One region of the Enterobacter cloacae complex sp. HYC033_NIDB genome, then DNA from elsewhere that is predicted to be linked to it. Evidence: predicted binding sites of a transcription regulator. Region 1 holds the regulator's gene; each other region holds the start of a gene.
The links. Region 1 encodes PurR, which represses purine synthesis genes. Its sites were predicted from a motif close to CANGCAAACGTTTGCNTG; they were not measured.
Positions count from the first base shown of each region.

Region 2: pyrC (dihydroorotase) is a predicted target of PurR. The motif match lies at 2,835-2,852, and genes of this name have one in related genera.
Region 3: O1721_RS08645 (nucleoside-specific channel-forming protein Tsx) is a predicted target of PurR. The motif match lies at 2,697-2,714, and genes of this name have one in related genera.

Region 1 covers NZ_CP115123.1:2,874,619-2,879,599, forward strand. The annotation lists gene punC (purine nucleoside transporter PunC) at 1-1,165, opposite strand, end outside; gene punR (DNA-binding transcriptional activator PunR) at 1,277-2,188, shown strand; gene purR (HTH-type transcriptional repressor PurR) at 2,206-3,231, opposite strand; gene cydH (cytochrome bd-I oxidase subunit CydH) at 3,529-3,618, shown strand; gene O1721_RS13895 (MFS transporter) at 3,780-4,946, shown strand.
Region 2 covers NZ_CP115123.1:2,603,502-2,608,482, forward strand. The annotation lists gene solA (N-methyl-L-tryptophan oxidase) at 1-761, opposite strand, end outside; gene bssS (biofilm formation regulator BssS) at 876-1,130, opposite strand; gene dinI (DNA damage-inducible protein I) at 1,405-1,650, opposite strand; gene pyrC (dihydroorotase) at 1,726-2,772, opposite strand; gene O1721_RS12410 (lipoprotein) at 2,901-3,461, opposite strand; gene mdtH (multidrug efflux MFS transporter MdtH) at 3,560-4,768, opposite strand.
Region 3 covers NZ_CP115123.1:1,833,161-1,838,141, reverse strand. The annotation lists gene ribH (6,7-dimethyl-8-ribityllumazine synthase) at 1-247, opposite strand, end outside; gene ribD (bifunctional diaminohydroxyphosphoribosylaminopyrimidine deaminase/5-amino-6-(5-phosphoribosylamino)uracil reductase RibD) at 335-1,438, opposite strand; gene nrdR (transcriptional regulator NrdR) at 1,443-1,892, opposite strand; gene O1721_RS08650 (SadB/YajI family lipoprotein) at 2,045-2,584, shown strand; gene O1721_RS08645 (nucleoside-specific channel-forming protein Tsx) at 2,853-3,737, shown strand; gene O1721_RS08640 (helix-turn-helix transcriptional regulator) at 3,826-4,506, opposite strand; gene O1721_RS08635 (VOC family protein) at 4,517-4,882, opposite strand.

The DNA of each region.
Region 1 (4,981 bases):
TCTGCTCGCGATGGGCTGAGGACTGCATGCGATAGCCCAAACCCGCCAGCGCAACGGTGACCAGCATCACGCTGGTAGTGGTGAGCAGCGGGGTTGCAATCAACGCCGAGACCACGAGACTTGCCAGGAAGCACAGGCCAAGTTGCAGGGTATTTTGCAGCGCGGCAGCGCGGCCTGTCGCCTGCGGGAATGGACGCAACGCCTGGGCTACAACGATAGGGTAGATAGCCCCGTTAGCGATCGCCATGACGCAGAACGGAATCAAAATTTCTGCAAGCCCGGCGCCGGGTATAAAGCCGACAGCCCAGGTCGCAATCACGCTTAGTGCATACAGCACCAGCAGCCAGGGCAGCATCTGTTGGCCTTCCCATTTTTGCAGCGCGGCGCGACAGCCATAGCCACCCACCAGGAAGGCGATGGTCTGTGGTACATAGCTCAGGCCGATAGCCGCCGGGCTGTAGCCCATGTCATGCAGAATGAACGGCGAACCGGTTAGCCAGGCAAAGAAGCTGGCAGAGCAGGCAGCATAAATCAGCACGTTACCGCGATAGGCTTTCGACCGCAGTAAAGAGGTAAAGGTGATGGGCTTTGCGTCCGGATGCGTCTCTTTTTTATGCGCAGGTTTAAGCCCGAAAGCAGGCAGCATCAGGACCAGCGTAATAGCAAAGAGCGTGGCGAAAATGGCCTGCCAGTCGAAATGCGCCAGGATCCAGCTGCCCAGTAACGGGGCAAGCGCCGGCGACAGGCCGACCAGCGGCATAATAGTGGCGAATATGCGGTTAGTGCGCGAGGCGGGGTAGTAATCGGTCACCAGCGCCTGCCAGGTCACCGCTGCGGCGCAGACGCCGACCGCCTGAATAAAGCGCAGCGCCAGCAGCCAGGCGGCATCGCGGACCCACAGCATGCCCAGACAGCCTACGGCAAAAATCGCCAGCCCCAACAACAGGACGGGCTTACGGCCAAAACGATCCGAGAGCGGCCCCCACAGCAATTGCGCAAAAGCAAAGCCAGCAAGGAACAAACTTAAACTGGCGCTGATGGCGGCGGCAGGGGTTTGCAAATCTTCCTGCATCGCGGCGAACGCGGGCAGATACATATCGGTTGCCAAAAAGCCCAGCACGCTTAAGCCGCCGAGCCAGACTAAAAATCCTTTCCTGGGTTGCACTTTTTTCTCCTGAGGAGGCAGGTGTACGTTGGCGCAGAGTGTAGGGAGTGCAAAGCGGCTTGTGAAACGCTAATATTTGGCGGGTGCGTTCAAAAAATTTGCAGGCTAAAGATGTGGTCAGATTATTCCCTTGAAGTGGTTGATGCCGTGGCGCGTAACGGCAGCTTTACCGGTGCCGCCCAGGAGCTGCATCGCGTTCCCTCGGCTATCAGCTATACGGTGCGCCAGCTGGAAGCGTGGCTGGCGGTCCCGCTGTTCGAGCGGCGCCATCGCGACGTGGAGCTCACGCCTGCCGGAGCGTGGTTTTTGAAGGAAGGGCGGTCTGTTATCAAAAAAATGCAGATCACCCGTGAGCAGTGCCAGCAGATCGCCAACGGCTGGCGCGGGCATCTCGCTATCGCGGTGGATAACATCGTTAAGCCGGAGCGGACCCGGCAGATGATCGTCGATTTCTATCGTCATTTTTCCGACGTCGAACTGCGTGTTTCGCAGGAAGTGTTCAACGGCGTCTGGGATGCGCTGGCGGACGGCAGGGCGGAGATGGCGATTGGTGCAACCCAGGCGATCCCGGTTGGGGGGCGCTACGCGTTTCGCGACATGGGCATGCTGAGCTGGACCTGCGTGGTCGCGCGCGATCACCCGCTGGCGGCGCTGGAAGGTCCGCTGAGCGATGACACCTTACGCAACTGGCCCTCGCTGGTGCTGGAAGATACCTCCCGCTCGCTGCCCAAGCGCATTACCTGGCTGCTGGATAATCAGCGCCGCGTGGTCGCGCCGGACTGGGAGTCGTCGGCCACCTGTCTGAGCGCGGGGCTGTGCGTTGGCATGGTGCCGGTGCATTTTGCGCGCCCGCGCATCGATGCGGGAGAGTGGGTGGCCTTGACGCTGGAAAACCCCTTCCCGGATGCCGCGTGCTGTCTGACGTGGCAGCAAAACGACGTCTCGCCCGCCATGGCCTGGCTGCTGGATTATCTGGGCGACAGCGAAACGCTGAACCGGGAGTGGTTGCGGGAACCAGCATAGCTGGCCCCGTAATGAGATTAACGACGGTAGTCGCGGAACGGACCGTCCGCAACGGAACGGCGTTCAATCAGGCGCGGGTGAACTTCAATGGACTGGGACTGTTCACGCTTGTTGACGATCCTGTCCAGCAGCATGTTGAAGGCCGTTTCACCCAGCGAATCTTTCGGCTGGTGAATGGTGGTCAGCGCCGGGGTAAAGAAGCGGGCGTTGCGCACGTTGTCATAGCCGATCACCGAGATATCCTGCGGGACGCGCAGGCCGAGTTCATCCGCCGCGCAGAGCGCGCCCATCGCCATGATGTCGCCGCCGCAGAACACCGCGGTAGGGCGATGCGGCTGGGAGACGATCTGCTGCATGGCGCGATAGCCCGACTCCGGCTCGAAGTCGCCCTGAACAATCCAGTTTTCCGGCACGGTGATCAGCGCCTCTTCCATCGCTTTCATGAAACCGGCCAGACGGCCAGCTCCGGTGTTACGCTCCAGCGGACCCGGGATCACGCCAATTTCACGATGACCGCGTTCTACCAGATAACGCCCCGCCATGTAGCCGCCTTCAAAGGCGTTATCAATAACGGAGTCGGTGAAGTCTGCGCGCGCTTCGCCCCAGTCCATGACCACCATCGGAATGTGGCGATACTCTTCCAGCATGGAAAGGACCGACTCAGGGTATTCAGAACACATTACCAGCAGGCCGTCGACGCGCTTTTGCGCCATCATTGACAGGTAAGCGCGCTGTTTTTCAATGTTGTTCCACGCGTTGCCCAGAATCAGGGTATAGCCTTTCTGGAAGCAGTTTTTTTCAACGGCTTCGATGATTTCAGCAAAGTAGGCCGCTTCACTGCTGGTGGCCAGCAGGCCAATCGATTTGGTGTGATTAACCTTCAGGCTGCGGGCGACGGCACTTGGCGAGTAGTGCAGTTCTTTGATTGCCGCCCAGACGGCATTACGCGTCTCTTCAGCGACGAAACGCGTTTTGTTAATAACATGTGATACGGTTGTAGTGGAAACGTTTGCGCGTTTTGCTACGTCTTTAATTGTTGCCATTAAATGTCACTCCAGACCATATCCTAAGCTCCTGAAAAAATTGAAGGTAAACGTTTGCCTTCTCTCACCCTTATCACGCAAACATGAGTTGCGACACGCCGGGAAAACGACACAGGACGTCAGGAGGGGGTCAGTGGCCGGTACGCTAATAAATTTAGCGTGGAATTTTGTCCTATCTTGATGAAAAGGGGAAGAGGTAAAGTGGATATCCGTTTAAATCCTGGAAGATTTTTGACCTGAACTGTGTAAAAATGAGCAAGCTCACTTTTCGTAGGGTGAATAAAAGGAGAAAAATTGATGAGTACCGATCTGAAGTTTTCGCTGTTTACCACCATTGTTGTTCTTGCTCTGATTGTTGCCGGTGGTTTAACCGCTGCACTGCACTGATTCAGGCGGAGGGAGAACTTTCTCCCTCTCTTGCCGCTATTGTTACCTCTCCGGCAAAAATCTTTTGCCAAAATGTTAACTTCTCATTTTTTGTGATTGATGTCATGCTTTTGACTTCTTAGTTCTGTGCCGGGTTATGGCACGGTATCCGGAGTCTCTTCATGAAAATCAATTTTCCCCTGCTGGCCCTGGCGATTGGCGCCTTTGGGATTGGCACCACTGAATTCTCCCCTATGGGGTTATTGCCTGTTATCGCCCGGGGTGTGGACGTCTCAATTCCTGCGGCCGGTATGTTAATTAGCGCCTACGCGATTGGCGTGATGGTGGGCGCGCCGCTGATGACGCTGCTGCTTTCCCACCGCGCTCGCCGCAATGCGCTGATTTTCCTGATGGCGATTTTCACTCTCGGAAATGTGCTTTCCGCGATTTCGCCCGATTACACCACTCTGATGCTTTCGCGCATTCTGACCAGCCTCAACCATGGCGCCTTCTTCGGACTGGGCTCGGTTGTTGCCGCCAGCGTGGTGCCAAAACATAAGCAGGCCAGCGCGGTAGCCACTATGTTCATGGGCCTCACCATCGCTAATATCGGCGGCGTTCCCGCTGCCACCTGGCTGGGAGAAGCCATCGGCTGGCGTATGTCTTTCCTCGCAACCGCCGGACTGGGCGTGGTCGCGATGGTTGCGCTGTTCTTCTCACTGCCGAAAGGAAGTGCGGGAGAACGTCCGGAAGTACGTAAAGAGCTGGCGGTGCTGATGCGTCCTCAGGTGTTGTCCGCGCTGCTCACCACGGTACTGGGGGCCGGGGCGATGTTTACGCTCTACACCTATATCTCCCCGGTGCTGCACGACATTACCCACGCAACGCCACTCTTTGTTACCGCGATGCTGGTGCTGATTGGTGTCGGGTTCTCGATTGGCAACTATCTCGGCGGGAAATTTGCCGACCGCTCCGTCAGTGGAACACTGAAAGGTTTTTTAACGCTGCTGATTGTCATCATGGTGGCGATTCCGTGGCTGGCGCGTAACGAAGTGGGTGCCGCGATTGCCATGGTGGTGTGGGGCGCCGCAACCTTTGCCGTGGTGCCACCGTTGCAGATGCGTGTAATGCGCGTTGCGCACGAAGCGCCGGGGCTCTCTTCGTCGGTGAATATCGGTGCGTTTAACCTGGGCAATGCGCTGGGGGCCGCAGCGGGCGGGGCGGTGATCTCAGGTGGTTTGGGTTACAGCTTTGTGCCGGTGATGGGGGCGATCATTGCTGCACTCGGCCTGCTGCTGGTGATGATGTCTGGTCGTAAACAGCCTGAAGCGGTGTGTACGGCGGAATAAACAAAAACGCAGAAGGGCTGCCCCTTCTGCGTGTC
Region 2 (4,981 bases), 270 kb from region 1:
TTTTCCGAGGGAAAACCGTAGAACTGGTCGCCATTGGGTAACTCGCCTGTAAACGCCGGGAATTTGTTCTGACTGCTGTACCGCCCGTCAGACTGGAACCAGGAGAAGACTTTTCGCACCGGCTGGATGGGCAGGTCCGGCAGCAGTTTCGTCACCCACGTTCCCGCACTCACCAGCAGACGCGTGGCGGTATATTCACCTTCAGACGTGGTGACGGTTGAACCCTCTGCATGGTGGGTGATGCCCGTGACCGGACAGTTAAACAACTGCGCGCAGCCCGCTTTGGCGGCGAGATCAATCCAGGTCTTAATGGCCGTTTCGCTGTGCAGTACGCCAGAGTTGGCTTCAAACAACCCAATGTAGTCGTCAGGGACAGAAATTTCCGGCCAGCGCGCCATGATGCCGTTCGCATCCAGACGCTCGACGTCCAGGCGGTAGGCTTTCGCGCTCTCCTCGACGGTCGCCAGAAACGTGGAGTTGGCTGGTCCCAGGTTAATGACCCCGGTGCGCTCAAAAATGCGTTCTTCGGTGAGTGCGGCCAGCTCATCCCACAGCGTCTGAGCCCGAAGCACCAGCGGTACATAGCGTTCACCTTCGCCGTAAGCGTGACGGATCAGACGGGTATCGCCGTGATGGCTTCCTTCAGAGTGGGGAGGAAGATGGGCGTCAATCATCAGCACATTCAGACCCGCCTGCGTGGCGTAATAACCGGCGGCAGATCCTACGGAGCCGCTTCCGATAATGATTAAATCGTATTTCATAGGCTTCTCTTTACTAACGCTTTGTTAGCAGAGTAATTAACTATGTGGGCTTATACAAGAACGAAATAAATAAGGCACCGCGAGGGTGCCTGTTGAGTGAAAAGGGGCATAAGGTCAATGCCGTTTATACTCATTTTCCTGATAGTCGCCAGATTCTATTTTTGCGATGCCTGCTTCTAAAATAGAGATAAACTGACGGGCGACGTCTGTTGTAAGCCACAGCGTCTGTCCAACTTCCGCTTCGTCACGGTTTTGCTGATTTGGGGTCTGGTAGTGCAAACGCAGCATCAGCGCATCGTAGCTGTCTACGGTGCTGATATCCCAGCCAACAAGCGGATGGGTCTGGATGACTTCACTATTCTTTTCCATTATAACCCCCTTAATGCGTGTTAGAAGACAACGACTTTGAGGTTCAATGCATGTTTTTCTGAAAGCAATTTCAGTATATCAATTAATAAGGGTTCAGAAGGAAAAAATAAACGGGTAGCAACACATTTTTCTGCTTTTTAGGATTGTTCGAACAATAAAACGCCATCTTGTTCACGATTTTCTAAGAAGATGCTGAAATATTTTGAACTTTCGGGAGACGAAACGAAAAAAAGCCGGGGCGACCCGGCAAAAAAACACAATGAGGGAGCAAATTTTAATCAGTGATGAACCAATCGTCGGCGCTTTCCCATGTTTCCTGCAAAATTTCGCTGATGCGTTCTTTGTCTTCTTTCGCGCCGCCGATGACGGAAAGATGGTTTGCTGTCGCATAACGTACCGTTACGGCGCCATCGTTTTCTGGAAAAGTGCTGTTAATACGTCGGGATAGTTCACCCGCCAGAGCGTCGAGTGCGCCAGCAGGCAGGACGGTGGATTTGGCTATGGTGACTTCGATACGCATAAATGCCCCCCTGTGTAATATACTGTTTATTTATACAGTCATATTATCGCTTTGACAACAGGGGGCGCGATTTTTTTAGCGTTTTACCGTCCAGTTTACGGTTTCACCGGCCAGGAAGGGGATCAGCGTATCGTCGGTGAGCGCAATCGACGCTTCAACCTGGCTTTCTTTGCGCTCAAGCTCAATGAACGTGTCATTGACCGGCAGACCGTAGAAGCGCGGGCCGTTAAGGGAGCAGAAGGCTTCGAAATGGTCTAACGCATTCATCTCTTCAAACACGGTTGCGTAACTTGCCAGGGCGGTCGGGGCGTTAAAACAGCCTGCACAGCCGCAGCTCGCCTCTTTACGGTGACGGGCATGTGGGGCGGAATCCGTGCCGAGGAACGCGCGTGGAAAGCCGCTGGCGACCAGCTCACGTAGCGCCTGCTGGTGGATGTTGCGCTTGAGGATCGGCAGACAATACAGATGTGGACGAACGCCGCCCACCAGCATGTGGTTACGGTTAAACATCAGGTGCTGCGGGGTGATGGTGGCGGCAATCAGCTCGTTTCCATCCCGGACATACTCTGCGGCATCTTTAGTCGTAATGTGTTCAAACACCACTTTCAGCCCCGGAAGACGCTGGCGCAGCGGCTCCATGACCGTTTCGATAAAACGTGCTTCGCGATCGAAAATATCAATGTCAGCGTGGGTCACTTCCCCGTGCACCAGCAGCGGCATGCCCAGTTTTTGCATACGCTCCAGAACGGGCATGATGGCGTCAATGCTGGTCACCCCATGGCTGGAGTTGGTGGTGGCATTCGCCGGGTAGAGCTTCGCGGCGGTGAATACACCTTCGTTAAACCCGCGCTCAACTTCATTCGGATCCAGCGAGTCCGTCAGGTAGCAGGTCATCAATGGGGTAAAATCGTGTCCGGCCGGAACGGCGTCAAGGATACGCTGGCGATAGGCAATCGCGGCCTCGACGGTAGTGACTGGCGGAACCAGGTTAGGCATAACAATCGCACGGCCATAAATTTCGCTGGTATACGGCACGACGGTTTTCAGCATGTCGCCATCACGAAGATGGATATGCCAGTCGTCTGGGCGGCGGATTTTGAGAACCTGGGATTGTACAGTCATGGAAGCTCCGGCTTGAAAGAGATCAGTCATAAGAGGGCTGTTTTTGCCGGACACAAATCATAAGCGGAAACGTTTTCGTTTGCACACTATTCCGTTAAAAAAAACGGGCGCCTGAGCGCCCGGAGTGTTTAGTCGGTGAAAGGAATGATGATTTCACCCGGCTTCACCTCTATCCCTTTAGCATATTTTTTCGCCAGGGATTCGCCTTTGCTCTTGTCTTCGCTCAGAACATAGGCAGGCTGTTGGTTAAAGTAGTTCTGCAACGACTGGTTGAGATACGGCATCAGCGTTTGCAGCACCGGTTTCATTTTATCCGGCGTCACAACTGCATCGACGATTTCCATCTCTTGCAGGAAAATGGCCCCTTTCTCTTTATTAAAGACCGGCAGTGCCTTGAGCTTCAGCTTGATATCCGCTTTCTGATTGCCGAAGAGCGAGGTCATATCGAGGCTGGCATCGCCGGAAAGGGTGACTTTGTTAGGCTCCTCGCGCCCAATCTGGCTGGCGAGATTCGTCAGGACGATATGCGCATCCGCAAGGCCGGGCACGCCGATATCTTTTGAAAAGTTATTATGTTTTTCCAGCGCCTGATTAATTTCCTGCTCACTGACGGTGTACTGCGTAAGCTGGTTACATCCCACCAGCAGACCACTGACAATTAACGCAGCGGCAATAACGATCTTTTTCATGGCGTTCCTCAACATAAAATCGGCGCATCTGTCCTGATACGCCAGTATGTCAGGGTGATCCAACAGAAACCAGCAGAAAAAACTGATAGTGAAAGGGGTCAGGCGCCAGGCTCCAGCATCCCGCGGGTGCTGCGTTTATCACTGAACTGCCACCAGAGGGCAATCAGCGTCATAAAGCCGACCATGCCGAGCATGACCCACGGCAGCTCCGGCTGATGGAGCGCTTTTCCGGCATCAAACAGCCAGCCGCCACCGGTGTAACCCAGTGCGCCGCCAAGCGCCAGTCCGAGACGGCTGAAGCCCATGTAGCTGCCCCGGGCGCGGGCGTCGGCAAGTGACGCACTTAGCGTTTCACGGGCTGGCTCGGCAATGATTGAGCCAATATAGAAGGTGCAGATCAGCATAAACAGCTGCTGAAGCGAACTCACCAGGCCGATGGGCATCATGCTCAGCGTCATCAGCAACAGCCCGGCCATCAGACGGTGCTCAAGCCGGAAACGGCGCTCGCTCCAGCGGGCAATCGGATAAAGCAGCGTCAGTGAGAGGCAGGCCTCAATGGCATACATCCATTTCACTGCCGCCGGCGTGCCGGCAATATCGTTAACCATAATGGGCAGCATCAGCATGACCTGCACGGCGAGCATGTAGTAGCCGGTCAGGGTTAACACATAGGTGACGAAGCGTTTATCGCTCAGCACGCGGTCAAGCCCTTCCCGCACAGGTGCTTTCACCGTTGACAGCTTCCACGCGGGCAGAAACAGACCGTTAAACAGCGCGCAGAGAATAAACAACACCGCGCCGGTGGCGCAGACCAGGCGGAAATCGTATTGCAGCAGCCAGCTTCCCAGCAGGGCGCCCACCACCGCGCCAGCGCTGTCCTGCATCATCAAAATCGAAAAGAAGCGCCCCCGGTGTTGCGGACGGATAAGCTTAACCACCAGCGCGGTACGCGGTGGGTCGAAAAGGGTGCCGCCAATCCCGGAAAGGAAACAGGAGAACCACAGCAGCCAGGGTTCATGAGCGATTGCCATGGTGGCGAATCCCGCCGCACGTAACAGCATGCCGGTGACGATCATCGGTTTCGCGCCGAAGCGGTCGGCTATTGCGCCGCCAAACACGCCCAGACCCTGTTGTACAAACTGGCGTAGACCCAGCGCGATCCCGACCATCAATGCCGCCCAGCCCATTTGATCGACAAAACGAATCGATATAAGCGGAAAAACGACAAAAAAGCCGAGCACGACCAGCATGTTATCGACGAGCAGGAAATATTTACCCAGGCTCCTGGCCTGTGATACGCGGGACATTTTCCCTCCAGGGAAAATAAAAGGTGAGCACGCTAACATTCTGCGGTGTCGCCGGGCTTTTTCCCATACCCGCTGGCGACAATATTTTTTTATCAAAAAGGTGCTTTGATAGAGAGTTCTCATCGAAAAATGTGAAAAGCGATCAAAATGGTATGTCACTGTTTTCACAGAAGGCACAGGCGCAGGTATAGTAAAGCTAACAGGCAGAGCAGA
Region 3 (4,981 bases), 1.0 Mb from region 1:
TAACGGTACCCAGCGCAATCACCGCGTCGTATTTACCGGTTTTCGCCAGCGCGCCCGCTGCCAGTGGCAGTTCGTAAGCACCTGGTACCCAAACGACGGTAATGTTGTCATCTTTAACCTGGCCGATACGTTTCAGGGCGTCAACCGCACCTTCCAGCAGGCTATCGTTGATGAAGTTGTTGAAACGCGCAATGGTGATGGCGACGCGAGCGTCCGGGGTAGCTACAGCAGCTTCAATAATGTTCATACTCTTCCTTTACGGGTTCATTTGGCCCCGCAGGGGGGCGGATTTTATCATAATACTTTGCGCACTGCTTCCCTATTTCAGGAGCAATTACGCTGTCGTTAAATGGAGGCAGACATCCGGGCCTACCGGACGAATCTCGCTGAATGAGAGTTGCGGCGCATCGGCCAGTTTTTCAAGGCCGGGCAGCACAAACAGGCCGCGCGCGTCATTACCTAACAGTTTAGGCGCAACGTAGACGAGAAGCTCATCCACCAGCCCCGCCTGAAGCAGTGCGCCGGCGAGCGTCGGACCGGCTTCAACCCAGATGCTGTTGACCTGCTGTTTGCCGAGCAACATCATCAGCACCACGAGATCGAGATGCCCGTTATGTTCCGGCACCATAATGCTGCGCACGCCTTCCGGCCACTCGCGCGTATCTTCTTTGGTGCGGGCAATCCAGGTTTCACCCGGCTGCTGCACGATGCGGTGCTCCGGCGTCACGCGGTTCTGGCTATCAACAATAATGCGCAGCGGCTGACGCAGGTTCTCCTGCGGATAGAGCGCCTGCGTATCCGCATTCAGCTCTTCCCAGCGCACGGTCATGGCCGGATCGTCAGCCAGTACCGTTTCACTGCTGGTGAGAATAGCATGGCTTTGCGCGCGCAGACGTTGCACATCGCGCCTTGCCTGCGGCGAGGTGATCCACTGGCTCTCGCCGTTCGCCATCGCCGTGCGGCCATCCAGTGACGCGCCAAGCTTAAGCTGGATAAACGGGAAGCCGGTGCGCATACGCTTCAGGAAGCCTTTGTTGATGTTTTCGGCATCCTGCATCATCAGGCCGTGGCTGACGTCGATGCCTTCCTGTTGCAGACGATACAGCCCGCGGCCCGCCACCTGCGGATTAGGATCCTGCATGGCGGCGACAACGCGCGAGACGCCCGCCGCAATCAGCGCCTCACAGCACGGCGGCGTACGTCCGTGATGGCTGCATGGCTCCAGCGTCACATAGGCCGTCGCGCCACGCGCTTTCTCACCCGCCATGCGCAGGGCATGCACTTCAGCATGCGGCTCGCCTGCGCGGTAGTGAAAACCTTCCCCCACGATCTCGCCATCTTTAACAATGACGCACCCGACATTGGGGTTAGGGTGAGTGGTAAACCGACCGCGCTGCGCCAGCTTCATGGCGCGCGCCATGTACATCTCATCGTGCATGGGCTTAATCCTGTAAGCGGGCGATCTCTTCGCCAAACTCTTTGATGTCTTCGAAGCTGCGGTAAACGGAGGCAAAGCGGATATAGGCGACTTTATCGAGCTTCTTCAGCTGTTCCATCACCAGATTGCCGATCATTTTGCTCGGCACTTCGCGCTCGCCTAACCCCCGCAGATAAGATTTAATATGGTTTAACGCCATTTCGACGTCATCGGAGCTGACGGGCCGTTTTTCCAGCGCCTTGAGCATCCCGCTACGCAGTTTCTCTTCATTGAACGGTTCGCGCACATCGTTACTTTTTACCACGCGCGGCATTACCAGCTCTGCCACTTCAAAGGTGGTAAAACGCTCGTTGCACACCAGACACTGCCGACGACGACGCACGGAAGACCCTTCGCCTACAAGACGCGAGTCGATGACTTTGGTATCCACAGCGGAGCAAAATGGGCAATGCATACGATGTCCCTGTTATCTGGTTAACTGATTTCTATTTTACCCTGAACTGGCCCGACAACAAAGGAAGAGCTTTTTGAGACAAAGGATCTATGCCTGACGGCAATATCCTGTCTACCATTGCAGCAATCTGTGATTTCAAGGAATTAAACGCAATGACAAGACGTTACCTGAAAATAGTGCTGGTGGGGAGCCTGTTCACGCTCAGCGCCTGCGCACAGCAAAGCGAAGTCCGCGAGATGAAACAAAGCGTGAATACGCTTAACGTGGCGATGGACAAACTTAACAAAGAAACCGTGAAGATCACCCAGCAGAACGCGCTGAATGCCAAATCCAGCAATGGCGTTTATTTATTGCCAGGTGCAAACACGCCCGCGCGTCTGAACAGCCAGATTGGCACGCTAAAGATGTCTGTGGTGAATGTTGCAGCGAATGCCGATGGTACTCGCGCAACATTACGCATTCAGGGTGAGTCCAACGATCCGCTTCCCGCGTTCAGCGGCACCGTAGAGTGGGGCCAGATTCAGGGCACCACGGAGAGCTATCAGGAAGTGAACGTGAAGAATCAGCTCTTCACCGCCCCCGCCAGCACGCTGGCGCCGAGCGATGTTGATATCCCGCTCCAGCTGAGCGGACTGACCCCAGAACAGCTGGGCTTTATCCGTATTCACGACATTCAACCCGCCGCGCAATAACCCGCCCTTCTAGCGGAGTGAAATGTCACTCCGCTAACATTTACATTTCGTATGGATTGGCAACATAAATGATTGCCGCTACAATCCCGCCCGTCTAAAGTACGCAAACGTGAACGCAATCGATTACGTATGTGAGAGATATGTGAAACAACACATATTTTTGTGAGCAAGGATTCCTATAATAGGCTCCGCAGAAATACGAAATATTTAGAAACGCAATTCGCGCATTTTTCACTCCCGGAAGGGAATTTCAATCAGTGGCATGATTATGAAAAAAACATTACTCGCAGCCGGTGCAGTTCTGGCACTCTCCACCTCTTTCACTGTTAACGCAGCGGAAAACGACAAACCACAATACCTTTCCGACTGGTGGCATCAGAGCGTTAACGTTGTAGGCAGCTACCATACCCGTTTCGGACCGCAGATCCGTAACGATACCTACCTCGAGTACGAAGCATTCGCTAAAAAAGACTGGTTTGATTTCTATGGCTACATGGACGCACCGGTATTCTTCGGCGGTAACACCGACGCGAAAGGTATCTGGAACCACGGTTCCCCACTGTTCATGGAGATCGAACCCCGCTTCTCCATTGATAAACTGACCGGTACCAGTCTGGCGTTTGGTCCGTTCAAAGAGTGGTATTTCGCAAACAACTACATCTACGACATGGGTCGCAACAAGTCCGGTCGCCAGAGCACCTGGTACATGGGTCTGGGTACAGACATTGAGACTGGCCTGCCGATGAGCCTGTCCATGAACGTCTACGCAAAATACCAGTGGCAGAACTACGGCGCCGCGAACGAGAACGAGTGGGACGGCTACCGTTTCAAAGTGAAATACTTCGTGCCAATTACCCAACTGTGGGGCGGTAACCTGAGCTATATCGGCTTCACCAACTTTGACTGGGGTTCAGACCTGGGCGATAACGATTTCCGCGACCTGAACGGCAGAAAAGCGCGCACTAACGACTCCATCGCGTCCAGCCACATCCTGGCGCTGAACTACGATCACTGGCACTACTCTGTTGTTGCGCGTTACTGGCACAACGGTGGCCAGTGGAACGACGACGCCAGCCTGAACTTTGGCAACGGCGACTTCAGCGTTCGCTCTACCGGTTGGGGTGGTTACCTGGTCGTGGGTTACAACTTCTAATCAGTGCGGATTCCGCCCGGTGGCGCTACGCTTACCGGGCCTACGATCCGAATGTAGGCCGGGTAAGGCGTAGCCGCCCCCCGGCTTTTTACTGCCTCACCTTGCGCAAAAAATCTGCCAATGACCTGTCCGCACTCTCGCTAAACCGCCTCTCCGTCTGCACAATATTGAGGCATCGGTCGAGCCGGAAACAGCGGTAGTCATCGCGTCGCTCGCACCACGCAGCCAACAGCCAGTGCTCCCCCCAGAAGAACAGCCCAAGCGGCTGCACCTCACGCCAGGTTAACTGCCCGGCCTCATCACGATAATGCAGCGCCAGCACGCGCTGGGCGGAAATCGCCTGATGGATCACGTCGAAACCACTACGGGAATGGGGCTGAAGGGCAATATCCGGCGCGTAAATCCGCGTCTGCTCAGCTTTGCGGCGGCTCTCTTCTGGCAGGATCGCCAGCACTTTTTCCTGGGCCGACTCCAGCTCGCGCGACAGCGATTCCCCGCCCCAGGTTTTGAGCAGGCGAATCGCCACCATCAGCGCCTCGGACTCTTTGTTGGTCAGCATCAGCGGGGGTAAATCAAAACCCGACATCAGCCGATATCCGCTTCCCGCCTCGCCTTCCACCGGCACGCCGGAAAGCGACAGGTCGCGGATATCGCGGTACACCGTGCGCTCGGACACGCCAAGCCTTTCCGCCAGATGCGCTGCCGTTGTCAGACGCCTGCCCCGAAGGATCTGCACAATCTGGAACAAACGGTCAGCGCGTCGGGTCATCGGTTTACTCTCATACCGGTTGATGGAGGCCGACGCGATTACCTTCGCTGTCGGTAAACAGGGCTATAGTGCCAATGCCTTGCGGCAGTTCCAGCGGGCCAAACACGCACTCACCGCCCGCAGAAGCAATACGATCGAGCGTGGCCGCCAGATTGTCAGTATGCAGGTAAATAATAGCGCCCTGCGAAGACGGTGTAACGCCGTCAAATTTCGCCAGCGCGCCGCCGGTGGCCGGATCCTCGTGCGGGAAAATCGCCAGATCAGCCACGTCCATCTTCTCGCGCCGCAGCGCGACCTGCATCACCGACTCATAAAATTTGATGGCGCGATCCATATCGGCGACCGGAATTTCAAACCAGTTAATAACACTTTTCATACGTCCTCCTGCCTGTTGTTAGGGTTCAGAAGGAGTCTACGACAGGGCTCCTGACAGCATACTGTCAGGAGTGTTTGTGAGATGCAGACAAAAAAAATC